DNA from 4 places in the Streptomyces sp. NPDC051018 genome. Region 1 is predicted to be linked to each of the others. Evidence: riboswitches for the same ligand, from Rfam matches in the RefSeq annotation. Region 1 holds a riboswitch; each other region holds the start of a gene.
The links. Region 1 has a riboswitch for cyclic di-AMP ahead of ACIBCM_RS32545 (NlpC/P60 family protein). Riboswitches for the same ligand answer to the same signal wherever they lie in the genome.

Region 1 (7,226 bases):
GTCGCGATGATCGCGCTGCTCATCGGCGGCGCGATCTTCATCGGCGACCTCGACAACTCCAGCAGCGCCAACCGCTATGTCTGGCCGATGCTGCTGACCGGCGCGGGCGTGATCCTGGTCTGGCGCCAGGCGGACAACGCCCGCCGTGCGAGCTGGACCGAGGCGGACACCCGCCGGCTGCGGCTCTTCCAACTGGCCCGGAGCCTCGCCGGGGTGGCGCTGGTCGGTATGGGCCTCGCGGTCTTCATCGTCGTCCGCGGGTCCGCCGCCCAGCTCGGCAATGTCCTCACCGCCGCGATCGCCGTCATCGCGGGGGTCGCGCTGCTCGCCGGGCCCTGGCTGGTACGGATGACCCAGGACCTCACCGAGGAGCGGACGATGCGCATCCGCGCCCAGGAGCGCGCCGAGGTCGCCGCCCATGTCCATGACTCCGTGCTGCACACCCTCACCCTGATCCAGCGGAACGCGGACGACGCCGGGGAGGTGCGCCGTCTCGCCCGTGCCCAGGAGCGCGAGCTGAGGAACTGGCTGTACAAGCCGGAGGGCACCGGCAAGGAGGAGGACGAGGAGCCCGACACCCTCGCGGAGGCGGTGAAGAAGGCCGCCGCCGAGGTCGAGGACCAGCACGGCGTCCCGCTGGAGGTGGTGGTCGTCGGCGACTGCCCGCTCGACGAGAAACTGGCCGCATGTATGCAGGCCGCGCGTGAGGCGATGGTGAACGCGGCCAAGTACGGTGGCCGGGGAGGCGCCGTCCAGGTTTTCGCCGAGGTCGAGGGCCGTACGGTCTTCGTCTCCGTCCGGGACCGGGGGCCGGGCTTCGATCCGGACTCCGTGCCCCGCGACAGAATGGGCGTCAGGGAATCGATCATCGGCCGGATGCAGCGGTACGGCGGGACGGCGCGGCTCACCACGGCGCCCGGGGAGGGCACGGAAGTGGAGCTGAGGATGGAGAGGGAGGACGGCGGATGACGGCCGAAGAGACCGGACAGGACGAGGGCGCGGCCGGACGGCGGGTGCGGGTCGTGCTCGTCGACGACCACCGGATGTTCCGTACGGGAGTGCAGGCGGAGATCGGCCGGACCGACGTCACCGGCGTCGAGGTCGTCGGGGAGGCCGCCGATGTGGACCAGGCGGTCACCGTCATCACGGCGACCCGTCCCGAGGTCGTCCTGCTGGACGTCCACCTTCCCGGCGGCGGCGGGGTCGAGGTGCTGCGGCGCTGCGCCTCGCTGATGGCGGCCTCCGAGAATCCCGTACGGTTTCTCGCGCTGTCCGTGTCGGACGCGGCGGAGGATGTGATCGGGGTGATCCGGGGCGGTGCCCGGGGCTATGTCACCAAGACGATCACGGGTGCGGACCTGGTGGACTCCGTCTTCCGGGTGCAGGACGGCGACGCCGTGTTCTCGCCCCGGCTCGCGGGGTTCGTGCTCGACGCCTTCGCGTCGACGGACGCGCCCCCGGTCGACGAGGATCTCGACCGGCTCACCCAGCGCGAACGGGAAGTACTGCGCCTGATCGCCCGTGGCTACGCGTACAAGGAGATCGCCAAGCAGCTCTTCATCTCCGTCAAGACGGTCGAGTCCCATGTGTCGGCGGTGCTGCGCAAGCTCCAGCTGTCGAACCGTCATGAGCTGACCAGGTGGGCCACGGCGCGTCGGCTGGTGTGACGGGGCGAATTGGCCGACGCTTCGGAGCGTCCGTCCGTTTCATCCCGTAAATGGCTGTATGTCATGTGTCGCACGTTTGGCATGTGCGGCGTGACCGCGGCCGCGGTGCGGGTACGCGCGTGACCGGGGCCGTGGTCGCGGTCGTCGCCGTGGCCCGGGCGCCGTGTCGGCCGCGCTGACCGTGCTCGCCGTGCTCGCCGTGCTCGCCGTGCCGACCATGGCCGGCACGGTGGTCGTGGTCGTGTCCGCGCGTGCGCGGCCCGTTCGCACGGGCCGGGCGGGACGGAGCCGGACAACCGTCCACGCGGTGTTCGTCTCCTGTCGTTCACCTACCGCCGATCACCTCTTGTCGTACGCAATGAATCTGACGGGGAGCACCTTCTTCGCGATCACGACGGCGCTGGCCGTGATCGCCGTGCTGCTTCCGCTGCCGCTGTGGAGCCGGGTCCGCGGCCCCGCGCCCGTACGGTGTGCGTACCGGCTGCTCATGGTGGTCTTCGCCCAGGCCACGGCCGTGCTGCTGGTCTTCGTCACGGTCAACGACTCCCATGGTCTGTACGACAGCTGGGAGGATCTTCTCGGTATGTCGAGCCATGTGGACCGGGCCGCCGACCTCGGGCCGGACGGAACCGGCGGCAGGCGCTTCTCCTCGCTGCCGCCGCTGCGCCAGGACTTCGAGAAGGTGACGGGCTCCGGAACCGGCGGTGAGATGCTCCGCACCCATCTGCGGGGCGGGATCTCGGGTGTGGAGGGCGAGGTCCAGATCTGGCTGCCGCCGCAGTACGGCGAACCCGCCCACCGGAACAGGACGTTCCCCGTCGTTGAACTGCTTCCGGGCTTCCCCGGCTCCTCGAAGAACTGGTTCACCAAGCTGAAGGCTCCCCAGCAGATCGAGCCGCTGATCGCGTCGGGCAGGGTCGCGCCGTTCATCCTGGTCGCGCCCTGCACGATGCTGCTGGGCGCGCGGGACCACGGGTACGCGAACATCCCGGGCAGGATCAACGCGGACAGCTGGCTCAGCGTCGACGTACGCAGGATGGTCGCCGACAACTTCCGGGTCTCCCTGGCCCCCGGAGGCTGGGCCATCGCGGGCTACTCCTCGGGCGGGCACGGCGCGGCCGAGCTGGCCCTCGCCCACCCCGACCGCTACTCCGCCGCCGTCAGCCTGTCCGGCTACAACGATCCGGCCGCGGAGCAGTCCTCGCTCACCGGGGACGATCCGGAGCTGCGCCGTGAGAACGACGTTCTGAACATTCTGCGGGCGGCGGCGGAACCGCCTCCCGTTTCCCTGCTGGCGGTGGGGCAGGGCGCGGACGGCTATCTGCCCGGTCTCGCGCTCAGGGCGGAGGCCGAGCCGCCGACGAGGGTGGATCTGCGGGCCGTCAAGGGCGGGCACTCGACCTGGGTGTGGAAGGCGCAGGTCCCGTATCTCTTCGAGTGGCTGACGCGGCGGATGGGCCTGGCGGACCGGGGCGGCGGGAGCGGGGCGCGGCGGACACCCGGGGGCGGCCCCGCCGATGTCCCGGGCGGCCTCCCGGACGCCGTTGCTCCGGGAAGGCCCACGGGCTCCGGGGCCTGGGCGCCGGTGGGGATCACGGGTTCCAGGGCCGATGTCCGGGGTGAGGGTCACGGGCTCCACGGCCGAGGTCCCGGCTGAGGGTCACCTGCCCTGAGAGGGGCGAAATGGGGAGGTTAGGCTCCGCCACATGGACGTACTCATCAATGTCTTCGTGGCCCTGCACATCATCGGCATCGCGGCCCTGCTGGGCGGCTTCCTCACCCAGATGAAGACGATGGGGCAGGGCACGGCCCGCTTCACCCCGGGCATGCTCCACGGCGCGCTGACGATGCTGGTCACGGGAGTGGCGCTGGTCGGGCTGAACCAGGCGGACGACCAGACGGTCAACAACGTCAAGATCGGCGTCAAGATGGCGGTGCTGGTGGTGATCCTGGGCCTGGTGTACGTCAAGCGGGACGAGGAAACGGTGGACAAGGCCCTGTTCGGCGCGGTCGGCGGCCTCACGATGGTGAACATCTTCATCGCGACCCTCTGGACCTGAGCCGCCCCGCCGCGGGCACGGCGAGGCGAGGGGCACGGACGTCCGCGGGCCTGCGCGGGCATACGCGGGTATCTACGGACGACGGTGTACGGGCGGATCCGACCGCGACCGGTCCCGGGCACGCGCCGGCGTCAGGCGGGGCGCACGCTGCTGTGGATCGGCATGGAGAAGATCGACTCCTCGCGGACCTTCGCGCCGGGTTTCGGCGCGTGGATCATCTTGCCGCCGCCCGTGTAGATACCGACATGGCTGGTGTCGTCGTAGAAGAAGACCAGGTCACCGGGGCGCAGATCCTTGGTCGCCACCCGGGTGCCGGTCTTCACCTGGTCCCAGGTGGTGCGCGGGAGGGTCACGCCCGCCGACTTCCAGGCCGCCTGTGTCAGCCCGGAGCAGTCGTACGAGCTGGGCCCGGCCGCGCCCCAGACGTACGGCTTGCCGAGCTGGGCGCGGGCGAAGGAGAGGACCTTGCCGGCCTTGGCGGTGGAGCTGCCGGAGCCCGGTCCCGGCCGTGACCCCTGGCCCGTACCCGAGCCGGATCCCGTACCGGAGCCGCTTCCCGTGCCGGAGCCCGTGCCGCTGCCGGGCTGCCCGCTCTGCTCGCGCTGCTTCTCCAGGCGCTTGCGCTCCTCCTGAGCCCGCTGCCGCTCCCGGGCCTCCTGCTCGGCCTTGGCCTCGGCCCGGCGGCGGGCCTCGGCCTCCTTCTCGCGCTCGATCGCCGCGAGCCGGGCCTTCTCCTCGGCCGTCAGCTTCGACAGCAGCGAGCGCGCCTCGGCCAGCTTCGCCTGCACCCGCTGCTTGCCGTTGCGCAGGGTCTCCTGCGACTCCGCGAGTGATTCCAGGCTCCGCGCGGCCCGCTCCCGCTGCTCGGCGGCCTCGGTCCGCTGGGTCTCGTAGTCGGCTATGACCTCGCGCTGACGGTCCGTCATCCGGTCCATCAAGTGGTTCTGGTCGAAGAACTGCTGCGGGCTGTCCGCGAACATCAGCGCGGCGGTCGGGCTGACCGCGCCCGTGCGGTACTGGGCCGCGGCGTAGGAGCCGAGTGTCCGGCGGGACTCGTTCAGTCTGTCCGCGCGCTTCGCCGTGTCGTCGAGCAGCCGGTCCACCTCGCGCCGCTTCTCGGCGGTCGCCTCCTTGGCCCTGTTGAACTCCTGGGTCGCGGTCCCCGCCTGCCGGTAGAGGTCGTCGACCTTCTTCTGCACCTCCTCGACGGAGGGCTTCGGCTCCGGCGCGTCCGGCGCGGCGGAGGCGTTCCCCGCCGACAGCAGACCGACGGACGCGAGTGCCGCGGAGGTGATACCGGCGGCCGTCAGGGGTTTCGAGGTGAGCGCGGTAAGACTGCGGGGCTTGCGATGCGACGCCAACGCCGGCATCTCCTTCTTCCGTTGACCGCCTACCGGGTTAGCTGTCGGGTTCGGGCGGAACGGAAGGTCGCCCTACGGACCAGTCATTTCAGGCCAGTCCGATTCACCCCGGTTGTGCATGGTGGGTCCCCGGTTTCGAACTTCCTTGGGGGAAGCCCGAATTCGACGTGGCCGCCCGCTTGGCGTGGATCGCCGTGGGGGTACGGGCCGCCTGATCGAGCACGCTAGCAACCGTGTGGCCGCGGTGAAGGCCGATGTTCGATATTCCCGATACTTTTCTGTGACCTTGGCGTCGAGGGTGCACGGGCGCGGGGACGCCCGGCCGATGACCGAAAGAGGTCGCCCGGCCACCCCGGGTGCGCGGGCGCGGGGGCTCCCGGAACCGTATCCGCGTGACGGCGGAGCCGCCCTCCGGGGACCCGGACGAGGACACGATCACCGCTGGTCACGGCCGTGGCGGTGGTGGTGGCAGCCGTGATGGCGGTCGTATCGCGGTGCCGGCCGCGGTATGCCCGTCGCGCCTCCCCGGAGCCGTCCCGCCCGGCACGCCTGCCCCGCCCGGAGGCGCCTCGCCCGGAGCCCGCCCGCCTTACCGGACCCGCGTCCCCCCGCCCGCCTCACCGGACCCGTCACCGGGGGCGGGGCCGTGCTCCACGAGGCCCGTGCCGGCGGCATGTCCGTATGCCCGTATCCGTACGGTCCCCGGGTGCGTACAGTACGCAACGACCGGGCCGTACCGGTGTGATCACCGTGTCCTGACGCCTCCCGGCGGCCCCGCGGCCGATGCGGCGGCGGGCTGTCAGTGCCGAGGCATAAACTCGGAGAGCGATGAGCAGCCTCTTTGACGAAGACTTCCTGGCGAACCTCCGGCGCACCCCGGAGGAGCCCCCGCCGCCGCCCGAGGACCACGAGGGTCCCGGGGGCCCGGCCCGGGAGGAGATTCCGGACGATCTCTTCCAGGGCGCGTTCGACGTACCCCCCGCCAGAGGCGCGTACCACCGCGACGGCGCGCCCCGGACGGTCGTGGACCCCGAAGCCCTGCTCGACGGGCTGAACGAACAGCAGCGCGCCGCCGTCGTGCACACCGGCTCCCCCCTGCTCATCGTCGCCGGGGCCGGATCCGGGAAGACCCGGGTGCTCACCCACCGGATCGCCCACCTCCTGGCGACCCGCAGCGTCCACCCCGGGCAGATACTGGCGATCACCTTCACCAACAAGGCCGCCGGTGAGATGAAGGAGCGCGTCGAGCAGCTCGTCGGCCCGCGCGCCAACGCGATGTGGGTCTCGACGTTCCACAGCGCCTGCGTCCGTATCCTGCGCCGCGAGTCCAAGAAGCTCGGCTTCACCTCGTCGTTCTCGATCTACGACGCGGCCGACTCCAAGCGGCTGATGGCCCTGGTCTGCCGTGATCTGGACCTGGATCCCAAGAAGTTCCCGCCCAAGTCCTTCAGCGCCCAGATCTCTAATCTGAAGAACGAGCTGATCGACGAGGAGAGTTACGCCGACCAGGCCGCCGGCTCCGGGGGCGGCTTCGAGAAGACGCTCGCCGAGGCGTACCGGATGTACCAGGCGCGGCTGCGTGAGGCCAACGCCCTGGACTTCGACGACATCATCATGACGACCGTCCATCTCCTCCAGGCGTTCCCGGACGTCGCCGAGCACTACCGGCGGCGCTTCCGTCATGTCCTCGTCGACGAGTACCAGGACACCAACCACGCCCAGTACACCCTCGTACGCGAACTGGTGGGCACCGGATACGAGGATCTGCCGCCCGCCGAGCTGTGTGTCGTCGGCGACGCCGACCAGTCGATCTACGCCTTCCGCGGGGCGACCATCCGGAACATCCTCCAGTTCGAGGAGGACTACCCCCAGGCGACGACCATCCTGCTGGAGCAGAACTACCGCTCCACACAGACGATCCTGTCCGCCGCCAACGCCGTCATCGAGCGCAATGAGAGCCGCCGCCCCAAGAACCTGTGGACCAACGCGGGCGCGGGCGCGCAGATCACCGGCTATGTCGCCGACACCGAGCACGACGAGGCCCAGTTCGTCGCCGACGAGATCGACCGGCTCACCGACGCGGGCGACGCGAAGGCGGGCGACGTGGCCGTCTTCTACCGTACGAACGCCCAGTCCCG
Region 2 (7,226 bases), on a different contig from region 1:
GAGCAGCGCAGTGGATTCGGCGCCCGCCGCTTCCTCCGCGTACTGCCGGTGCTGATGATCGTCGGCGGGGTGACCCATGACCTGCTGGCGCCGGAGAACTTCACCGGCGTGCCGCTGTTCGCCGCGGCCCCGCTGGTCGCGGCCCCCTTCTTCTCCTGGACCAACACCCTGCTGACCGGGATCACGGCGTCCCTCGCGGAGCTGTCGCTGCATCTGTACGACAAGACGCTCACGCAGTCCGCCGGATACACCGAGCTGACCACCGTGGTCACCGTCTCGCTGCTCGCCTTACTGATCAACCGGGTCGTGCGCCGCAGCGGGCAGCGGCTCGCCTCGGCGCGGGTCATCGCCGAGGCCGCGCAGCGCGCCGTGCTGCCCACGCCCGCCGAGGAGATCGGCGGGCTCCAGATCGCCGCGCGGTACGAGGCCGCGCTCGCCGACGCCTTCATCGGGGGCGACCTCTACGCCGTGCAGGACACTCCGCACGGTGTGCGGCTGGTGGTGGGGGACGTACGGGGGAAGGGGCTGGGGGCCGTTGAGACGGTGGCCGTGATCATCGGCGCATTCAGGGAGGCGGCCGAGCAGGAGAGTTCGCTGGAGGGTGTGGCCGAGCGACTGGAACGAGCGCTCGTCCGTGAGGCCAAGAGGCGGGGCAGCCTGGACACGTTCGAGGGGTTCGCCACCGCCGTACTCGCGGAGATCCCACGGGGGCGGGGCGCCGTACGCCTGGTGAACAGGGGTCATCCCGAGCCGCTGATGCTGCACGGTGACGGTCTGCTGGAGGAGCTGGCGCCGCGTGAGCCCGCGCTGCCGCTCGGCATGGGCGAGCTGGGGGAGTGGCCGGACCGGGCCGAGGAGTATCCCCTGCCGGCGGGATCCACCCTGCTGATCTACACGGACGGGCTCTCCGAGGCAAGAAACGCGGCCGGGGTCTTCTACGAGCCCGGCATCCGGCTGGCCGGCCGGATTTTTCCCGGCCCGGGGGAGCTGCTGGACGCCCTGGTCGAGGATGTACGCCGGCATACGGGCGGCGGCGCCACGGACGACATGGCGATGCTGGCCCTCACCCGGGCGGGTGAACGGCAGCCGACACGCCGGAGAACGGTGTCGGTTGTCCCACAGCCGGGAGCGCCGGACGGTCTCCGGTGATGAGGGGCGGGCAACGCCTCGATGAAACTGTTCTCATCCCGGCCCCCGTACTGCGGGTAGTGAAGTACGGCCTTCTGTTCGGCATGTGATGAACCATCAGCGATGTGATGTCGGCCGAGTGGGCATCAAGTCGCCCGACTCCGGTCGCTTGTGTCCCGGTTGGTCCGGCGCCCGGTCACGAGCGATCCACCGGAACGGCTTGGAATCCGGTCCCCGTGTCTATTAACGTTCGATAACGCAGCGCGGTTGTCCCAGCCGTCGTCAGGACGGCGCCGTGCGCGTGCGCCGAATCCCGCAAGGGAACCGGGGAACCACCTTTTGGGGTGAATCGGGCGCCTTCGCACCCTGCGGAGGAACTCGTAGGAGACCTTCCTGCTCCGAACCCGTCAGCTAACCCGGTAGGCGAGAAGGAAGGAAAGGAGAACGCCTCAGTGGCGTCCAACAGTCCTGCCCCGGAGGCACCCGCCAGGTCCGGTGTCTTCAGCCGAGAAGGGGCCGAACGGTCCTTCGGAGAGTGGAACCCCACGGCGGACTCAGTCCGTCCGGTGCGTGGCCGCCACCGTGTCATGAAGCAGCGGGGCGGAATCGCCCGCAGCTCCACGGTGCTCGGTGTCGGGGTGATCGCGGCGGTCGGCGCGGGTGGTATCGCCACCGCGCAGAACAAGCCCGCGGTCTCCATCTCCCTCCCCGACGGCTTCGCGGAGAACCTGCCCGACGGCCTGAAGCCGTCCGAGGACTCCGGTGGCGGTGACGGTGACGCCGGCACCGCGCTCGCCGCGATGGGCACCATCGGCGGCAGCGCTGCCGAGGCCACCGAGGGCGCCGGGACGAGTGACCAGGCCCAGGGCGCCGGTGAGGCCCTGCGCTCCCGCATCCTTCAGCAGGCCGAGCAGCAGCAGTCCCAGGCGGACGCGGAGAAGAAGGCCGCGGAGGAGAGGGCCGCGGCCGAGAAGGCCGCCGCCGAGGCGAGGAAGGCGGAGGCCAAGGCCAGGGCCGAGGCGGAGGCCAAGAAGAAGAAGGCCGAGGCGGAGGCGAAGGCCAAGGCGGAGGCCGAGCGTCTCGCCAAGCTCGCGAAGAGCTTCTCGCTGCCGACCTCCTCGTACACGATCACCTCCTCCTTCGGCCAGTCGGGCTCGCTCTGGTCCTCGGGCCAGCACACCGGCCTCGACTTCGCCGCCCCGACGGGCACCCCCGTCAAGGCCGTGACCAGCGGCACCATCAAGGCTGCGGGCTGGTCCGGGTCGTACGGCTACCGCATCGTGCTGGAGCTGAACGACGGTACGGAGGTGATGTACGCGCACCTGTCGTCCATCAACGCGAGCGCGGGCCAGAAGGTCGGCTCGGGCGAAACGATTGGCCGCGTCGGCGCGACCGGCAATGTGACCGGCGCCCATCTGCACCTCGAGGTCAAGACGCCCGGCGGGAGCACGATCGACCCGGCGTCCTGGCTGCGGAGCAAGGGCCTCACCCTCTGATCCGGCGGGAACTCTCCCTGCCCCGGTGACCGGGAGACACGTCCAGGGCGAGCCGTACCTGAGTCCCTTCCCGTGCTCGTCCCCATCCCTGTCCTCGTGCCTGCGTCCGTCCTCGTGCCTGTACTGTCGTCGGGTCCAGGCAGGGGACGGCGTAACGGACCCACTTCTGCGCGACCCGTACCGCCGAACCGAACGGATCGGTACGGAGTGCCCAACCGTCCGGACCACCTCGATGGCCCGGATCACCGAACTCCGGCAGCCCTGGCGCATACCCCCCGATGCCAGGGCTGCCGGTGCCGTACCCTCTCCCACTTCCGCCCCCTCGGCCGCTCCCGTACGAGCCGTGGGGGCACACCGGCTCAGATGCGGTACGGGTTGAACCCCTCGTAGTCGCGGTGCGGGGGCGGCACCCACACCCGTCCCGTCGCGCGGGCCGCGTAGGTCAGCGCCGGGCCCGCCATCCCCTTGCGCTGCCACATGTGGTGCAGCAGTTCCTGCTCCCGCTCGGTGAAGTCCGGGTCCGCGGCACCCCGCTCGGCCCGGTGGCGCAGAAACGCCAGCGAGGTCGCGAACCGCTGGTACTCCGCCACCGCGTGCGCCGCGCCCGGTCCGTGCGTACGCCGGGCGATCTCCCGCGCGGTCCTGCGGGCCTTCATGGACGACAGGGCCGGCGGCTCGTTGGGTGACAGCCAGCCGGCGGCCGCGTAGGCGGGCAGCTGGGCGGAGATCGTGCGCAGTTCGCGCTGCCGGGACCAGATCGTCAGCCAGGTGAGCAGTCCGAAGACGGGGACCATGAACACCCCGTACACCACATAGAAGCCCCAGGGGCCGAGCAGCGAGGCCGAGCCGTTCCACACCGCGTGCATGCCGATCGCCAGCACGAGTCCGGTGAGCGGCAGCGCGATCCGCCGCACCCGCGCGCGCCGCGCCGCCAGGGCGGCGAGACCGAAACCCAGACCGGTCAGCACCGTGAACAGCGGATGCGCGAACGGGGACATGACGATCCGTACGAAGAAGGTCGCCGCGGTGACCGAGGCGAAGCCCGACGAGCCCGTCTCCTGGTCCTCGTCGAACGCGGTGCCCAGATAGAGGATGTTCTCGGTGAAGGCGAAGCCGGTCGCGGTGAAACCGGCGATCACGACTCCGTCGACGAGGCCGGTGAAGTCCCGTCGCCGGAAGGTGAAGATCAGCAGGACCGCGGCGGCCTTCGCGCTCTCCTCCACGACGGGGGCGATCACGGTCGCCCCGAGAGCGTCCGCGCTGGTGGGGTCGGCGGTGGTGGTGGCTATCCAGCGGGTCGCGAACGTGTTCGCGATGATCGCGACGAGTGCCGCGGCGAACGCGCCCCAGGCGAACGCGAACACCAGATTGCGCCAGGGGCCCGGTTCGACCCGGTCCAGCCAGCGGAACACGGTGGCGAGCAGCGGTACGGGCAGGGTTGCGAGCGCGAGGCCGACGAGGAAGCCCTCCGTGCCCGTCTGCTCGCGTACGAGGGCGAGGATGACGAGTCCGGACAGCGCGAGCAGCACGATGAGGATCCCGGCCCGGACCGCCTTGTTGTGCCAGAACCGGGAGGCCCGGCGCGGTTTGTAACGCCAGCGGGCCTGTTCCGGCATCGCGGTGAACTGCGGCCGCGGGTCGAACGCGGGAACCGCGGGGTGCGCCGCCGCCCAGGGACCGGGTGAATCCGCCGCGTGGGGCGGCGGTCGGCCCGCCGGGCGCGGCGATGGATGCGGGGTCGACGGCTCGTACACCCGTCGACCCTAACGACAGGTACTGACACCTGGCGATGGCGCAGAGGACGGCCGGCGGTTGCGCGCCGGGAGTTCCGTGGACGGGCATGGCCGCGAGGCGCCCTGGCGGGACGGGGACGAGACACCTCGGACGGGGAGCCGCGGGCGGGGTTCGGGGCCGCCCCGGCAGGCCCGCACGGTTCGGCCGACGCACACCTGCCGACGCACACCTTCGCGGCGGCGCCGCGCACCCTCGGGGGCGGACGTCTAGGAAACGGCCCCGGGCGAGGGCTCGGCACGGCGGCGGAACAGCAGGTCACGCACCTGGTGCCCCTTGTCCAGCCCCTGCCCCTCGAAGCGGGTCAGCGGCCGGAAACCGGGGCGGGGGGCGAAACCGCCGTCCTCCCGGGTGTTCTCGAAGCAGGGGTGCGCGGAGAGGACCTCCAGCATCTGCTCGGCGTACGGCTCCCAGTCGGTCGCGCAGTGCACGACGGCGCCGGGCTTGAGATGCCGGGCGGCGAGCGTGAGGAACTCCGGCTGGATCAGGCGCCGCTTGTGGTGCCGCTTCTTGGGCCAGGGGTCGGGGAAGAAGACGCGCAGGCCGTCGAGCGAGTGGGGCGCGAGCATCTCCCGGAGCAGGATGATCGCGTCACCGTTGGCGACCCGGATGTTGGACAGGCCGTTCCGTTCCGCGAGACCGAGGAGATTGCCCTGGCCCGGTGTGTGCACATCGACGGCGAGGATTCCGGTCGCCGGGTCGTCCGCGGCCATACGGGCAGTGGCCTCCCCCATGCCGAAGCCGATCTCCAGCACGACGGGCAACCCGCCGAACATCGCGTCCAGATCGACGAGGCCCCGACCGTCGATGTCGAAGCCCCAGGTGCCCCACAACCGCTTGAGCGCGTCCTCCTGCCCCGCGGTCACCCGGCTCCGCCGTGGCTGGAAACTCCTGATCCGCCGCTCATGATGGGACCCCGCGGGATCGGCGGCGGGCCCTCCGGGGAAGCGGGGCTCGCTCCGGGGGCGCGGGGGAACGCCGGATTCGCGATCGGCGGCGTGGTTTCGAAGCACAGACACAATGCCCCGATTCTACGCCGCCCGGTCCCGGCCCCCGGGGGCCGACCGGAAGGGCCCACCCGGCCCGCCGGGACCAGGGGCAGTCAGGGCTGGGAACAGGCAGGACCAGGGGCAGTCAGGGCTGGGAACAGGCAGGACCAGGAGCAGTCAGGGCCGGCGACAAGCGGCCCCAGGACAGGCCGGTCAAGGACGAGCCGGTCAAGGACGAGCGGGCCGGGCGGCCGGGTCACCTCACCGCGAGCACCCGTCTCGCGATCTCCCGTCCGATCGGGAGGGACGCCGTCGCCGCCGGGGAGGGCGCGTTCAGGACGTGCACGATCCGTGGTGTCTCCCGGATCATGAAGTCGTCCACCAGGGTCCCGTCCCTCAGCACCGCCTGGGCACGGACCCCCGCCGCCACGGGCCTCAGCCCGGACTCCGTCACGGAGGGCAGCAGCCGCCGGACCGCCGCGGTGAAGGCGGGCTTGGACAGCGAGCGTCGCAGCTCACCCGCTCCGTACCGCCAGTGGCGCCGTGCGATCCGCCACGATCCCGGCCAGGTCAGGGTCGCCGCCAGCTCACCGGGCCGCACCACCGGCCAGCGGTAGCCCTCGCGGGCCAGGGCGGGCACCGCGTTCGGCCCCACATGGACCCCGCCGTCGATCCCGCGCGTGAGGTGGACGCCCAGGAAGGGGAACGCCGGATCCGGCACCGGATACACCAGCCCCCGTACCAGCGAGGGATCCGCCAGCTCGTAGTACTCCCCCCGGAAGGGCACGATCCGCATCCCGGGGTCGTCGCCCGCCAGCCGTGCCACGCGGTCGCAGTACAGCCCGGCGCAGTTCACCAGCGTCCGCGCCCTGAGCACCGTCCCCGCCGCCGTACGCACCGCGACTCCCCAGGGACGGCGGTCCACCGCGGTGACCTCCTCGCCGCAGCGGACCTCCGCCCCGGCGGCATCCGCCTCGATGGCCAGCCGCTCCGCGACCGCCCCGAAGTCGCACACCCCCGTCGTGGCGACCCGGATCGCGGCGAGGCCCCGCACCTGAGGCTCGTACTCCATGATCTGCGCGGGTCCCAGCTCCCGCACCGGGATCCCGTTCTCCCGGCCGCGCTGGACCAGGGCGTGCAGCCGGGGCAGCTCGTCCCGCCCGGTCGCGACGATCAGCTTGCCGGTGACCTGGTGCGGGATGCCGTACTCGGCGCAGAACTTCACCATCTCGGCCGCGCCCGTGACCGCGAACCGCGCCTTCAGCGACCCCGGGCGGTAGTAGATCCCGCTGTGGATCACCCCGCTGTTCCGCCCGGTCTGGTGGAGCGCCGTCGCCCGCTCCTTCTCCAGGACGATCACCCGGGTGCCCGGAGCTGCGCGCGTCAGCGCGTACGCCGTCGACAGGCCGACGATCCCGCCGCCGATCACCAGCACATCGCAGTCGAAGTACTGCCCGACCCGACCGCCCTGCCCGAACGCCATCACCGCGCCACCTCCCACCCCGATAGTGCACTGGCCCACTGACAATGGAGTTAAACCAGCCGAAACCGAAGTGAGAGTCGCGGGCCGGCGCGGCGGCCGGGCCGACCGGCACCGGCCTGAAACCCCGCACCAGGGTCCCAAACCCTGTCCGGGGCCGCAGGCACCGGCTCGAATCCGCGCACCCATGGGCCCCTGCGCCGGTCCGGGGCCCGCCGGCACCGGACCGCGGCCCCGTACCCGGGGGTCCCTTCGCCGGTACGGAGCCCGCGCCCCAGCGCCCGGCGCCGACGCGGGACCGGCCCGGGAGCCCGCGCCGGCCAGGGAGCCCGCGCCCTGGCG
Region 3 (7,226 bases), on a different contig from region 1:
CCGGCCCCGGTCGGCTGAGCCCAAAGGACAGGCCCGACACCCGCCGACGGCCGTGCGGCCGTCGGCGGGTGTCGGGCCTCCGCCCGTGTACGGCTCCGCTGTACGGGTGCCCTCGTCGCCCCTCGCACGGAACCCCCGTACGACGCGGTCGATCCGTTCGTCCGGCTCCGCACGGGCTCGCGTCACCGGACACCCGCAGGCCGCTCCCCGGCTCACTCGCCGGTCGGTTCACGACAGCCCATGGGACAGACGGCCGATTCAGCGGCTCGGAGCCGCCCCAGGACGTCAGGGGCAGGTTTCCTCGAGCTTCACCGTGCCGAAGTTCAGCTCGGTGTCGACCGACACGACGCTGCCCGCCTTCGGATCCTGGCTGCACACCTTCCAGTTGCGGTCCCAGACCTGGTTGCGCCCCTCACCCGTGCTGTCGTGCGAGGTCATCAGGTAGAAGCCCGTCTCCTGGGCCGAGTCCTGGGCCGCCTGGAGGCCCATGCCGATGAAGTTGGGCAGGGGCTTTCTCTCCGGCTTCTTCGCGGTGTCGCCGACGGGCTTCGCCGTGACCGTCCTGGTGACCGTGGGTCCGGGCGGCGCTTTGGCCCCCGCCGCGGCCGGCGCGGTGACCGTGGCGGTCGCGGTGGCGGTCGGCGCGGCCCCGGCGTCGCCCGCCTTCTGGGTACCGCCGTTCCCCGCCGCGCCGATGCCGATACCGATGAGGAAGAGGAAGGCGCCCGCGGGGACGATCACACGCTTGCGCGCCCATCCCGGCCGCTTCCCGGGCGCCGGGCCCCCTGCCTGCCGCTGCCCCCACTGCCCCGTCGGTTGCCCATGCGGCTGCTGACCCCAGCTCACGTATCCCCCCAAAGGATGATTGCCGAAGGCCCGACCGTAGTGGTGCCGATTCCCCTCCGGCGGGACGTACTTTCCGGTAGTGACGCAGTTGTGATCAATCGGCCGGGACGCCGTATTGCTCCACCCCGGGCGGCCGCGCCCGTCACGACAGAACATGCCCTGACCATGGATTTCCCCCGCACAGCCACTCGCCGGCCGTGCGACCGCGCCGCGGACGCACGGGAGCCCCCACACCGCCGGGGCGAGAGCGAGGTCCACGCGGCCACGCACGGCGGGGCGTTGAGGATTCTCGACGGCGAATACGCCAAAAGGGAGCATTCCGGACGGCACTTCCATCGGATCCCGCCCGTCGGCGGAATCGGTGGCAACTGTCAACCGCTGGTTGAGTACCAGTAATGGTCCCCCAATTGATGTAGTCGCTTCCCGGCGAGCGGCTACGGTCGAGTTGCGCATGCCAACCGGCAAGCAAGCGGAGCGCCTTGCTCCTTCGCTGGTACGGGCCTCCTCGGCCGTCGAGTTCCGATGCCTGTAGACGGCACGTCCACCCGAACAGCCCATTCGTGTTGAAACTCACATATCGCCGTTTTGGCTCGGAATTCCGCCTCGCCGTAGGTCAAGATCCCTGGGACGACAAGCCCCCGTCACCTCGGCGGGGCGGTCCGGACGGACGCCGAGTCCTGCCGCTGTTCCGGACGACTGGTCGACAGGAGTGCTTCGGCAGGAGTGGAGGACCCGAGCATTACGGGACAGCCGGAACCGTCCGGATCCGTTCCTCGGGGTGAAGCCGCGCCAGCGCGGCCGGGCACCTTCGTCCGCCCGAACCCGACAGGTCATCCTTCACAGGCGGCTGACGAAGGGTTGCGCATGAGTGCGCAGATGAACGTCCCGTTTCTGATCAGCCGGGCGGGCGCCGTTTCGGCCCTGACCCTCGCCGCGCTCGGCGGCTCCCTGCTCGTGCCGGGCGGCACGTCCGAGGCACAAGCGGCCACGGCACACGCGGGGAAGGCGCTCAAGATCGCGGCGTCGAAGAAGGGGGCCCCGTACAAGTACGGCGCCGTGGGCCCCTCGCGCTTCGACTGCTCGGGCCTCACGCTCTACTCGTACAAGAAGGCGGGCAAGAAGCTGCCACGGACCGCCCAGCAGCAGTACAACTCGACCCGCAAGGTCTCGGCATCCAGCCGGCAGGTGGGGGATCTGGTCTTCTTCCACTCGGGCAAGAGGGTCTACCACGTGGGCATCTACGCCGGAAAGGGAAAGATCTGGCACTCCCCCAAGACGGGGTCGTGGGTGAAGCTGGACAAGATCTGGAGCAAGAGCGTCTGGTACGGACGGGTGCGCTGACCGTCTGCCGTCAGCAGCCGTAAGCCGGTCGCCGGGTGTCCCCGGTGGCCGGCGTACCGGCGTGAACGCGCCGTTTTCGAAAGGGCTCCCGGCAGGTGCCCCGGCCTCCCCGGGCCCGGGACACACGGCGTCCCGGGGGCTCGGCGCACTGCGCCGCCCGCCCCTTCGGCCGCGCGGCGGGAACCCGGCCCCGGGATGCGCGCCGCGCTGCTCCCTGCGCCCAGCCGACAGCCGGACCACCCGGCCGGGTGATCAGTTCCGTACGGCCGCGGTCCACGGCAGGGCGATCCAGACGGTCTTGCCGCCCTCGGGGGTGGGGGTGACCGAGAGCCGTCCGCCCGACTGCGCGGTGAGGCTGCGGATGATGACCATCCCCCGCCCGTTGTCCTGCCGTACCGCCGCGGGCAGCCGCTGGGGCCAGCGCGGGTGACTGTCCGTCACCCCGATGCGCAGCTCCTCGTCCCGCTCCAGCGTCAGATCCACCGTGAAGGTGGGCGACTGGCCGAAGGTGTGCTGGACCGCATTGGTGGTGAGCTCCGAGACGATCAGCCGGACCGTGTCGACGGTCTCGCTGCCGGCGGGCAGACCCCACTCGGATACGACGTCGGTGACATACCTCCGTGCCACCGACACCGAAGCGGGATCGCTCGGCAGAGTGATGGATGCTTCCTGTTGATCTGCCATGGCGACGCTGTCCCTTTCCCACCGCGGCCGTGCTCCGACTTCGTAGCGGATGGAGTGCGCTGGGCGGCCACGGATTGCGCTTCGCGCCAGACTGCCACTCATCGCGCCGCCGCGAGTGGTGATCCACCAAGATATGCATATATCTGTCGCCCAAAGCGGTGAACTCTGCCGCGCGAAACCGCGTTTGGACCCACACTCACAACTCTGTCCGACGGTCCGGCGCGACCGGCCGTAAGGCCGGCGCCGGACCGTGGATCAACCGAGCGGAAGGAATCCCCGATGCAGCACGGCCCCGCGGTGCGCCGCCGCAAACTGGGCGAAGAACTCCGCAAGCTGCGCCATGCGGCGGGGCTGACCAGCCGCAGCGCCGGGGCGCTGGCCGGCTGGCACCAGTCGAAGGTGAGCCGGATCGAGACCGGCGCCAGCGGTGTCAAGGCCACCGATGTCCGGCTGCTCCTCGATGTGTACGAGGTCGACGACCCCCGTCTGCGGACGCTGCTGGAGACACTCGCGGGCGCGGCAGGCGGCTCGGGCACGCCCTGGTGGTACGCGTACCGGGGGCTGCTGCCGCCCGAGTACCGCGACTTCATCTCCCTGGAGGCCCAGGCGTGCTCGGTGCGCACGCTGGAGACCTCGGTGGTGCCGGGGCTGCTCCAGACCCCGGCGTACGCGCGGGCGGTGACCCGGGCGACGCTGGAGGATCTGCCGGAGGCGACCGTCGAATCGCTGGCGGAGGTGCGGATCACCCGGCAGGCGGTGCTGCGCGCGAGGGATCCGCTGAAGCTCCGGGTCGTCCTCGACGAGGCGGCGCTGCGACGGCAGGTCGGGGGGCCGCGGGTGATGCGGGAGCAGCTGAGGGAGCTGGTCCGCTCGGCCCGGCTTCCGCATGTACGGCTCCAGGTGCTGCCGTTCTCCGTCGGCGCTTATGTCGGACTCGCCAGCTCTTTCGTTATCTTCTCCTTTCCGAACACTTCTGATCTGGATGTGGTCGTTCTTGACCACTTGACGAGTAGCCTCCATCTGGAGCGGGCAGAAGACCGTGAGGTGTACAGCGCCGCCTTCACGACCATGCAGGCGCGTGCCCTGTCCGCGGTGGATTCCCTGGATCTCATCGCCACGCTCATGGATGACGCTTAGGGAGGCTCCATGTCCGATCGCCTCGCGCACATCGACCCCGCACTCGCCCGTGTATCCGCCGACTCCGCAGCCGCCGCCCCGGCGCACGTCTCTCCCGCAACACCGGGCCCGGTGTCCGCCCCTCACCCGTACGGCGCCCCCGTGAACCACGACAGCGTCTTAATGTGGCGGCGCAGCAGCCGCAGCACCGGCATGAACAACTGCGTCGAGGCGGCCAGGCTCCCCGACGACACCCTGGCCGTACGGGACTCCAAGAAGGTGTCCCGGCGGCCGCTGCGCTTCTCGCCGCGGGCCTGGGACCGCTTTGTGATCGCGGTCGGCGCGGGGAGCGTCAGCTGACCGGCGCGGCCCCGCTGAGAGCCCCGGTGAAGGCCCCGGGCGGAGCCGTCCGCACCACGGTCGCGACCGCCCACCGGGCCTGACGGTCGGTCACATCGGCGCGGGCCGTCAGCCGGAGCCGTGAGACCCCGTCCGGCACCGACGGCGGACGGAAGCAGCCGACTGCCAGTCCCTGTGACCGGCAGTCGGCGGCCCAGCGCACGGCGGCCTCGGGCGACGGCGCCCTGACGGAGACCACGGCGGCGTCCGGGCGTACGGCCGTCAGCCCCCGCGATGTCAGCAGGGTGTGCAGGGTCGCGGCCACCGTGCGCACACGGGCCGCCCGTTCGGGTTCCCGGCCCAGCAGGCGCAGCGCGGCCAGAGCGGCGCCCGCGGCGGCGGGGGCGAGACCCGTGTCGAAGATGAACGTCCGGGCGGCGTTGACCAGATGGTCGATGACCGGGGCCGGTCCGAGGACCGCGCCGCCCTGGCTGCCGAGGGACTTGGAGAGGGTGAGCATCGCGACCGTCCCGGGGGCGCCCGCGAGCCCGGCGGCGCTCAGGGCGCCGCGTCCGCCGTCGCCGAGGACACCGAAGCCGTGCGCGTCGTCCACGACCAGCGCGGCCCCCGCCCGGCGGCAGATCTCCGCGAGGCGGGGCAGCGGCGCGGCGTCGCCGTCGACCGAGAACACCGAGTCGGTGACGGCGAGCGCCCGCCGTCCGGGGTGCGCGGCGAGGGTCCCCCGCACGGCGTCGAGGTCGGCGTGCGGGGCGATCACGGTCTCGGCGCGGGAGAGCCGGCAGCCGTCGACGATCGAGGCGTGGTTGGCCGCGTCCGAGACGATCAGCGAGCCCCGCGCGGACAGCGCGGTCATCACGGCGAGATTGGCCGCGTATCCGGACGACAGGACGAGCGCGGCCTCGAAGCCGGTGAAGACGGCGAGTTCGCGTTCCAGTTCGGCGTGGAGTTCGGTGCTGCCCGTGACCAGCCGGGAGCCGGTGGCCCCCGCGCCCCAGCACCGGGCCGCCCGGGCCGCTGCCCCGGTGATCTCCGGGTGGCGGCTCAGACCGAGGTAGTCGTTGCCCGCGAGGTCCAGCAGATCCGCCTCGGCGGGGCGCGGGCGGAGCGTACGCACCAGTCCGGCGCGCTCACGGCGACCGGACTCCTCGTGGAGCCATGCGAAGGGATCCTGGGTCATCGTGGTCCGGTCCTCGTACGGCCCTTTCGTCGGGGCCTTTTGTAGGCAGCCCACAGACACTAACCGGGGGCGCACCGGGAACGGGTGTGGTCATACACACACTTCGCCGAGGCTCTCTTGTGAGGTTCCGACTTTCCCAGGACGAGTGCCGTACGCCAGGATCGGCGCCATGGACCTTCTGAGCACGCTGGTGGAGAAGGGGCTGCGGCGCGAGCTGCCGACCCGTGAAGAGGCGCTCGCCGTACTGGCGACCTCCGACGACGACCTGCTCGATGTGGTGGCGGCGGCCGGCAGGGTACGCCGCCAGTGGTTCGGCCGCCGGGTGAAACTCAACTATCTGGTCAATCTGAAGTCGGGGCTCTGCCCGGAGGACTGCTCCTACTGCTCCCAGCGGCTCGGCTCCAAGGCGGAGATCCTCAAGTACACCTGGCTGGGGCCCGAAGAGGCATCGCGGGTGGCGGCCGCGGGGGTCGCGGGCGGCGCCAAGCGCGTCTGTCTGGTGGCGAGCGGACGCGGACCCACGGACCGGGACGTCGACCGGGTCTCCCGGACCATCGAGGCGATCAAGGAGCAGAACGAGGGCGTCGAGGTGTGCGCCTGTCTCGGTCTGCTCTCCCAGGGGCAGGCGGAGCGGCTGCGGGAAGCGGGCGCGGACGCGTACAACCACAATCTCAATACGTCCGAGGGGACGTACGGGGACATCACCACCACCCACACCTACGCCGACCGGGTGGACACGGTGCACCAGGCGCAGGCGGCGGGACTGTCGGCCTGCTCCGGACTGATCGCGGGCATGGGCGAGAAGGACGAGGACCTGGTCGACGTGGTCTTCTCGCTGCGCGAGCTGGACCCCGACTCGGTTCCGGTGAACTTTCTGATCCCCATCGAGGGAACGCCGCTGGCGAAGGAGTGGAACCTCACCCCCCAGCGCTGTCTGCGGATCCTCGCGATGGTGCGGTTCGTCTGCCCGGATGTGGAGGTCCGGCTCGCGGGCGGTCGCGAGGTCCAGCTGCGCTCGCTCCAGCCGCTCGCGCTGCACCTCGTCAACTCGATCTTCCTCGGGGACTATCTGACGAGTGAGGGCCAGGCGGCCCAGACGGATCTGGACATGATCGCGGACGCGGGCTTCGAGGTGGAGGGCGCGGGTACGACGACGCTGCCGGAGCACCGGGCGGGCGGCGGCTGCGGCGGGGGCGCGGTCTGCGCCGACGGACCGCCCGGCGCCTCCGGGCAGGCTCCGGCCGGTGCCCGTCCGGACCTGGTGGCGGTACGCCGCCGGGGCGCGGGCACGGATACGGCACCCAATGCCTGAACTGTCCGTCCCGGAGTTGGTGGCACTGGACCGGGCCCATGTCTGGCATCCGTACGGGCCGATGCCCGGCCGCAGTGATCCGCTGGTCGTGGAGTCGGCGTCCGGGGTACGGCTGCGGCTGGCCGGACCCGTCCACGGCCGGCGCGAACTGATCGACGGCATGTCGTCCTGGTGGTCCGCGATCCACGGCTACAACCACCCCGTCCTCAACGAGGCGGCACGCGGCCAGCTGGACCGGATGAGCCATGTGATGTTCGGCGGGCTCACCCATGAGCCCGCCGTCCGGCTGGCGACCCGGCTGGTCGAGATCACCCCCGGGCCCCTGCGCCATGTCTTCCTCAGCGACTCCGGGTCGGTCTCCGTCGAGGTGGCCGTCAAGATGTGCCTCCA
Region 4 (7,226 bases), on a different contig from region 1:
TTCGCCGCCGAGTTGGAGCGCTGCGGCGCCACGCTCGACGCCCACGCCGACCACCCGGGCGTGCGGGTCTCCCTGGAAGTTCCCGTCTCCCGGCTGCCCAAGGCGCTCGGGCTGCTCTCGGAGGCACTGCGCGCGCCCGCCTTCGCCGACGCCGAGGTCGAGCGGCTCGTACGCAACCGGCTGGACGAGATTCCGCACGAGACGGCCAACCCGGGCCGCCGCGCCGCCAAGGAGCTGTACCGCCAGCTGTTCCCGTCCTCGCTGCGGATGTCCCGTCCCCGTCAGGGGACGGAGGAGACCGTGGCCCGGATCGACTCCGCGGCCGTGCGGGCGTTCTTCGAGGCGCACGTCCGTCCGTCCACCGCCACCGCGGTCATCGTCGGCGACCTCACCGGGGTCGACCTCGACGCGGTGCTCGCCGAGACCCTCGGCGACTGGACCGGTGACACCGCCGAGCGCCGTACGGCACCGGTGATCACCGCGGACGACACCGGACGGGTGGTCATCGTGGACCGTCCGGGTGCGGTGCAGACCCAGCTGCTGATCGGCAGGATCGGCCCGGACCGCCACGACCGCGTCTGGCCCGCCCAGGTCCTCGGTACCTACTGCCTGGGCGGCACCCTCACCTCCCGGCTGGACCGGGTGCTGCGCGAGGAGAAGGGCTACACCTACGGCGTACGGGCCTTCGGCCAGGTCCTGTGCTCCGCTCCCGACGGGTCGGGGGCCGCGATGCTCGGCATCAGCGGTTCGGTGGACACACCGAACACCGGTCCGGCGCTGAAGGACCTCTGGCAGGTGCTGCGGACGCTCGCGGCCGAGGGCCTGACCGACGCCGAGCGCGATGTCGCCGTGCAGAACCTGGTGGGCGTCGCCCCGCTGCGGTACGAGATGGCGGCCTCCGTCGCCGGAACCCTCGCCGACCAGGTGGAGCAGCACCTTCCGGACGACTTCCAGGCGCAGTTGTACGTACGCCTCGCCCAGACCGGCACGGTGGAGGCGACGGCCGCGGCGGTCAGCGCGTTCCCGGAGGACCGGCTCGTGACCGTGCTCGTCGGTGACGCCTCGGAGATCGCCGAGCCGGTGAAGGAGCTGGGTATCGGCGAAGTGACGGTCGTCACGGGCTGATTGAGCCCACCCGCACTCCGCGGGCACGGGGGAGCCCCGGTGTCACGGGACACCGGGGCTCTCCCCTTGGCTCGTTCCCGGACCCGCTGAATGTCCGGATTGTTGGGAAGTCGGGTGACGCGTCCTGTGGTGTAAGCAACAAAATCGGCCGTCTGTTTGGTGATCGACAGCTCTCCGGCCTAGCGTCGTCCCGGCTGTTCGTCGGGAGTACGCCGCACCCGCGGCACGGACAGTCATCGCCGAATCCCCGTCAGGCGCGAGCCGGGGGAGCCGGGGACCCTCCCTCCTGCCGCGGTACGCGCCCGGAGGGGCAATCCCCACAGGGGTGAATCGGACCCCTTCGCATCCGTGCGGAGGAGCCCGTAGGAGACCTTCCTGCTCCGAACCCGTCAGCTAACCCGGTAGGCGAGAGGGAAGGAAAGGACAAGCCCCTTCATGGCGTTCACCCGCCCCGCCGGGAAACACCGCGGCCCGAGCCGGATGTCTCGCAAGAGCGCCGGCATCGCCGGAGTCGCGACCCTCGCCACCACCGGTGTCATCGGAACCCTCGCCGCACCGGCGTTCGCCGCCGACTCGGACTCCGAAGCCAAGCCCGCCGAGCCCGGCCTCAGCGCCGAGGACACCGGCGTCATCGAGGCCCTGGGTTCCGAGCGGATGGCCGACACGGTCGCCGACCAGGCCGTCGTCCAGCGCAAGGCGGCCGACGAGGCCACCGCCAGGGCGCTGGCCCAGGCCGAGGCCCGCGCGAAGGCCGCCCGTGAGGCCAAGGAGCGCGCCGCCCGCGAGGCCGAGCGCAAGCTCCTCAACACCTACCGGCTGCCCGTCGCCGGCTCGCATGTCTCCACGGCCTACCAGGCCAACAGTTCGCTGTGGTCCTCCGGCACCCACACGGGCGTCGACTTCCGCGCCCCCGCCGGTACCTCCGTGGTGTCCGTGGGCGCCGGAACCGTCGTCGAGGCGGGCTGGGGCGGTGCGTACGGCTACAACGTCGTGATCAAGATGCGCGACGGCTCGTACACCCAGTACGGCCATCTGTCGTCCATCAGCGTCTCGGTCGGCCGGCAGGTCATGCCGGGGGAGCGGATCGGGCTCGCGGGGTCGACCGGCAACTCCACCGGGCCGCACCTGCACTTCGAGGTCCGTACCGACGCCGAGTACGGGTCGGACATCAGCCCCATCGCCTATCTGCGCTCGCACGGCGTGAAGATCTGACCCGGGCGGACACCGTCCGCGCGGCGATCACCGTCACCGGGCCCCGGCGTTTGTGACGCCGGGGCCTTCGGCGTCGGTCGTGCCGGATGTTTTCCGTGGTGCTGTTCCCCGGGGTGCCTGGCCTTTCCCGGCGTCCCGGGCCGTGTCCGTGCCACCAGGGCAGTTTCCGTGCCATCCGGTCCGTTACCCGCGTGGTCGGGCCGTACCCCGTGTCGCCGGGCCGGACCACGGAAGCGATTTCGCGCGGTGGTGGCGCGTCATCCTGCCGGGGCGGCGCGACGGGAATCCCCCTGATGGCGACTGATACGGCGAGAGGCGCCGGTCCCGGGGTGCGGGACGGCGCCTGTGTGCTGTTTGTGGGGGCGGTGGGCCGACGAGCCGGACGGCCGTTCCGGACTCCCGGTTGCCCGGATGCTCCGTACGGCGTGTTCTGTGCGGTCTATCCGTGGACGTGGATGGATGTGGACGCGGCGCGCGGTGCCTGTGAGGTCTCCGCGCAGCGCCCTCAGACCGTCTCCGGCAGCTCTTCCAGTCCCTCGGCCACCAGCTTGGCCAGCCGGTCCAGGGCGATGTCCGCGCCGTCCGCTTCGGAGGCCAGCACGATCTCCTCGCCGCCCTGCGCGCCCAGGCCGAGGACGGCGAGCATCGAGGCCGCGTTCACCGGAGTGCCGTCGGACTTGGCGATCGTCACGGGAACACCGGACGCCGTGGCGGCACGGACGAAGATGGAGGCGGGGCGGGCGTGAAGGCCCTCGGCCCAGCCGACGTTGACGCGGCGCTCAGCCATGGTGTTGCCCTTCAAGTCATCATTGGTTGTCTAGACCAGTCTCTCACGGTGGGCCGCGAAGCCCGTACCGGCGGGTTTCCCGAGGTGGGACCCGTCGGCGCTCCCAGATTGCCGTGCCCGGAGACCGGCCGCGACCTGTGACATTGCCGCAGCGCCCGGTGACCATCCCGGAGAGCCCTCCACGAGGGGGGAGGGCGCCGTACGCTTTCTGCCATGCCGACGGAGTCCGATCACGCCTACCCCGACCACTGGGAAGCGGACGTGGTGCTGCGCGACGGCGCCACCGCGCGTATCAGGCCCATCACCGCCGACGACGCCGACCGTCTGGTCAGCTTCTACGAGAAGGTCTCGGACGAGTCGAAGTACTACCGCTTCTTCGCTCCCTACCCGCATCTGTCCCCCAAGGACGTGCACCGTTTCACCCATCACGACTATGTGGACCGGGTGGGACTCGCGGCCATGGCCGGCGGGGAGTTCATCGCGACCGTCCGCTACGAACGGATCGACGAGCGCGGGCGTCCGGCGAGCGAGCCCGCCGACGAGGCGGAGGTCGCCTTCCTCGTCCAGGACGCCCACCAGGGGCGCGGGATCGCCTCCGCGATGCTCGAACACATCGCTGCCGTCGCGCGTGAGAGAGGGATCCGGCGGTTCGCCGCCGAGGTGCTGCCCGCGAACAACAAGATGATCAAGGTCCTCCGGGACGCCGGTTACACCCAGAAGCGCAGTTTCGAGGACGGCTCGGTCCATCTGACCCTCGATCTCGAACCGACCGCCGAGTCCCTCGCGGTGCAGCGCGGCCGGGAGCAGCGTGCGGAGGCCCGCTCGGTGCAGCGGCTGCTGGCGCCCAGGGCGGTCGCGGTCGTCGGCGCCGGACGTGCCGCGGGCGGGGTGGGCCGGACCGTACTGCGCAACATTCTCGGCGGGGGGTACACCGGCCGGACCTACGCGGTGAACAGGGCTTTCCCCGCATCGCAGCGCGAGATCGACGGGGTCCCGGCCTTCCGTTCCGTCGGCGAGACCGTCGCCGCGACGGGCGAGCCGGTCGACCTCGCCGTCGTCGCCGTTCCCGCCGAGAGGGTGCCGGAGGCGGTCACCGACTGCGGTGAGCACGGGGTACGGGGACTGGTCGTCCTCAGCGCCGGATACGCGGAGAGCGGGGAGGAGGGACGGGAGCGGCAGCGGGACCTGGTGCGCCGGGCGCGTTCGTACGGCATGCGGGTGATCGGCCCGAACTCGTTCGGCATCATCAGCACCGCGGAGTCCGTCCGCCTCAACGCCTCGCTGGCGCCCGAGGCCCCTGCGGCCGGCCGGATCGGGCTCTTCGCCCAGTCCGGGGCGATCGGCATCGCGCTGCTGTCCGGGCTGCACCGCCGGGGCGCGGGACTGTCGACCTTCATCTCGTCGGGCAACCGTGCCGATGTGTCCGGCAACGACTTCCTCCAGTACTGGTACGAGGACGCGGACACCGATGTGGCCCTGCTGTACCTCGAATCCATCGGCAATCCGCGGAAGTTCACCCGGCTCGCCCGGCGTACGGCCGCGGTGAAGCCGGTCGTCGTGGTCAAGGGGGCGCGCCACAGCGGCAGTGAGCCCCCGGGGCACGCGGTACCGGTCGCCCGCATTCCGGACGCGGCGGTCGGAGCGCTGCTGCGGCAGGCGGGCGTCATCCGCGTGGACACCGTCACGGAACTGGTCGACGCGGGCCTCCTTCTCGCGGGCCAGCCGCTCCCGGCGGGCCCGCGGGTGGCGATCCTCGGCAACTCCGAGTCGCTGGGGCTGCTGGCGTACGATGCCTGCCTGGCGGAGGGTCTCCTTCCGATGCCCCCGCTCGATCTGACGACCGCCGCGACCCCGGCCGACTTCCGTGCCGCCCTCGCGACGGCCCTGGCGGACGGCGGCTGCGATGCGGTGATCGTCACGGCCATCCCCCGGGTCGGCGACGACGGAACCATGGAAACCGGCGACGGCGGGGTGCTGGCCGCCGCGCTCCACGAGGCCGCCGCGTCCGCACCGGCGAAACCGGTGGCCGTGGTCCATGTCGAGCTGGGCGGCCTGGCGGACGCGCTGGCGGCGGCGAGCAGCACCCGTACGGGGGCGTCGGCCGCTGTCAGACCCTCTGCGACCACGACTCCGACCACGGCCACAACTCCGACCGCGCCCCCGACCCCGACCCCGACCGCGGCCCCGGGCGCCGCGCCGGGCGGGCCGGTCCGTGACACCCCGCCGGGCACCACCCCGTCACCCCGGCTCCCGGAGGAGACCCCGGCGGCCCCCACCCGCCGTATCCCCGCCTATCCCGCCGCCGAGCGCGCCGTCAGGGCGCTCTCCGAGGCCGTGAAGTACGCGCGGTGGCGCAGGCACGCGGCCGAGCCGGGGAAGGTGCCCGAGTACGACGACATCGACGAGGCCGGTGCCGCCGCCCGGATCGAAAGCCGGCTCGGCGCCGGAGCGGACCCCCGGGGACTCACCCTTCCCGAAGCGGAAGCGCGCGGCCTGCTCGACTCCTACGGCATCCGGGTGTGGCCGACGCTGCCGGCACCGGGTCCCGACGACGCCGTGTCCGCGGCCGGGCGGCTCGGATACCCGGTGGCGCTCAAGACGACCGCACCCCATTTGCGCCACCGCGCCGATCTCGGAGGCGTACGGCTCGATCTGGCCGACGAGACCCAGTTGCGGCAGGCGTACGGCGAGATGACCGGGCTCCTCGGTAAACCCGTCGAGCTGCGGCCGGTGGTGCAGGCGATGGCGCCGCGCGGTGTGGACACCGTCGTACGGGCCGTCGTCGATCCCGCGGTCGGCGCGTATCTCTCCTTCGGGCTCGCGGGCGCCGCCTCCGAGCTCCTCGGGGACACCGCGCACCGGCTCGTGCCCGTCACCGAACGTGACGCGGCCGAGCAGATCCGGAGCATCCGGGCCGCACCCCTGCTCTTCGGCTGGCGCGGCTCAGCGCCGGTCGATACCGCCGCGCTGGAGGAGTTGCTGTTGCGCGTATCACGATTGGTCGACGATCACCCGGAAGTGATCGGAATCAGTCTGGAACCAGTCGTTGTCGCTCAACGGGGACTCTCCGTTCTCGGCGTCTCCGTACGGCTCGCGCCGTCCGGCACCCACACCGACCTCGGCCCACGCCGACTCCCCAGCTACTGAGCACCGCTCGGCACGACTGAGCGTTCGACGCCCTTCGGGGCCCGTAGGATGGACCACATGGCGAAGACCGGTACGACGACCCAGGGGCTGCGCGCGGCGATCGAGCGCAGCGGCTACTACCCGGCTCTCGTGGCCGAGGCGGTGGAGGCCGCCGTCGGAGGCGAGCAGATCGCCTCGTATCTGGTCCACCAGGAGACCACGTTCGACGCCAATGAAGTGCGCCGCCATGTCACCGTGCTCGTGCTGACGGGAAACCGCTTCATCGTCAGCCACACGGACGAGCAGACCGCCGACTCCAGTTCCCCGACCCCCTTCGCCACGACCTCCACCGAATCGGTCAAGCTCGACCGGATCTCGTCGGTCGTGGTCAGCAGGGTGGTCGCCAATCCGGAGTCGTACACCCCGGGGACGCTGCCCCGCGAGGTCGTCCTCACCATCGGCTGGGGCGCGGTGTCCAGGCTGGATCTGGAGCCCGCCGCCTGCGGCGACCCCAACTGCGAGGCGGACCACGGCTACACCGGCAACTCCACCGCGGACGATCTCAGCCTGCGGGTCAGCGAGGCCGGTGACGGTCCGGACACCGTCCGCCAGACGCTGGTCTTCGCCCAGGCGCTCTCCGAGGCGACGGCGGCGACGGCCACCCAGGCCGCGAACTGATGGTGCAGCCCGCGACGTCCGCTGCCCGGCCCGACGAGCCCGTTCCCCTCGCACTCGACACCGCGCTCGTTCCCGAGTACGGCACGGGCTCGCTCGCCGACCTTCTGCCGACGCTCGCGGCGGGCCAGGGCGTCCCCGGGCTCGGCGCGGCGATCCCCGAACTCACCCCCGCCGACCGGAACTGCGTGTTCCTGATCGATGGGCTCGGCTGGGAGCAGATCCGCGAACACCCGGACGAGGCGCCCTATCTCTTCTCACTGCTGTCCGGCTCGCGGGGCGGCACCGGCCGGCCCATCAC

Region 2: it holds a riboswitch for cyclic di-AMP, as region 1 does, so the genes downstream of both, ACIBCM_RS32925 (M23 family metallopeptidase) here and ACIBCM_RS32545 (NlpC/P60 family protein) in region 1, are expected to answer to the same signal.
Region 3: it holds a riboswitch for cyclic di-AMP, as region 1 does, so the genes downstream of both, ACIBCM_RS24440 (C40 family peptidase) here and ACIBCM_RS32545 (NlpC/P60 family protein) in region 1, are expected to answer to the same signal.
Region 4: it holds a riboswitch for cyclic di-AMP, as region 1 does, so the genes downstream of both, ACIBCM_RS28335 (M23 family metallopeptidase) here and ACIBCM_RS32545 (NlpC/P60 family protein) in region 1, are expected to answer to the same signal.

What each region holds. Positions count from the first base shown of each region.
Region 1 covers NZ_JBITFN010000029.1:61,702-68,927, reverse strand. Annotated here, with positions in the region: gene ACIBCM_RS32565 (PspC domain-containing protein) at 1-969, shown strand, start outside; gene ACIBCM_RS32560 (LuxR C-terminal-related transcriptional regulator) at 966-1,667, shown strand; gene ACIBCM_RS32555 (alpha/beta hydrolase) at 1,831-3,324, shown strand; gene ACIBCM_RS32550 (hypothetical protein) at 3,374-3,727, shown strand; gene ACIBCM_RS32545 (NlpC/P60 family protein) at 3,859-5,097, opposite strand; cyclic di-AMP (ydaO/yuaA leader) riboswitch at 5,099-5,266, opposite strand; gene pcrA (DNA helicase PcrA) at 5,917-7,226, shown strand, end outside.
Region 2 covers NZ_JBITFN010000030.1:55,536-62,761, forward strand. Annotated here, with positions in the region: gene ACIBCM_RS32920 (PP2C family protein-serine/threonine phosphatase) at 1-1,149, shown strand, start outside; cyclic di-AMP (ydaO/yuaA leader) riboswitch at 1,423-1,569, shown strand; gene ACIBCM_RS32925 (M23 family metallopeptidase) at 1,581-2,624, shown strand; gene ACIBCM_RS32930 (PrsW family intramembrane metalloprotease) at 2,984-4,240, opposite strand; gene trmB (tRNA (guanosine(46)-N7)-methyltransferase TrmB) at 4,625-5,434, opposite strand; gene lhgO (L-2-hydroxyglutarate oxidase) at 5,661-6,887, opposite strand.
Region 3 covers NZ_JBITFN010000015.1:94,628-101,853, forward strand. Annotated here, with positions in the region: gene ACIBCM_RS24430 (ABC transporter permease) at 1-18, shown strand, start outside; gene ACIBCM_RS24435 (PASTA domain-containing protein) at 286-741, opposite strand; cyclic di-AMP (ydaO/yuaA leader) riboswitch at 1,547-1,707, shown strand; gene ACIBCM_RS24440 (C40 family peptidase) at 1,711-2,187, shown strand; gene ACIBCM_RS24445 (ATP-binding protein) at 2,440-2,871, opposite strand; gene ACIBCM_RS24450 (helix-turn-helix domain-containing protein) at 3,151-4,008, shown strand; gene ACIBCM_RS24455 (DUF397 domain-containing protein) at 4,171-4,347, shown strand; gene ACIBCM_RS24460 (8-amino-7-oxononanoate synthase) at 4,340-5,524, opposite strand; gene bioB (biotin synthase BioB) at 5,694-6,836, shown strand; gene ACIBCM_RS24470 (adenosylmethionine--8-amino-7-oxononanoate transaminase) at 6,829-7,226, shown strand, end outside.
Region 4 covers NZ_JBITFN010000020.1:108,394-115,619, forward strand. Annotated here, with positions in the region: gene ACIBCM_RS28330 (M16 family metallopeptidase) at 1-1,125, shown strand, start outside; cyclic di-AMP (ydaO/yuaA leader) riboswitch at 1,353-1,548, shown strand; gene ACIBCM_RS28335 (M23 family metallopeptidase) at 1,561-2,337, shown strand; gene ACIBCM_RS28340 (HPr family phosphocarrier protein) at 2,843-3,124, opposite strand; gene ACIBCM_RS28345 (GNAT family N-acetyltransferase) at 3,338-6,271, shown strand; gene ACIBCM_RS28350 (DUF5998 family protein) at 6,329-6,928, shown strand; gene ACIBCM_RS28355 (alkaline phosphatase family protein) at 6,928-7,226, shown strand, end outside.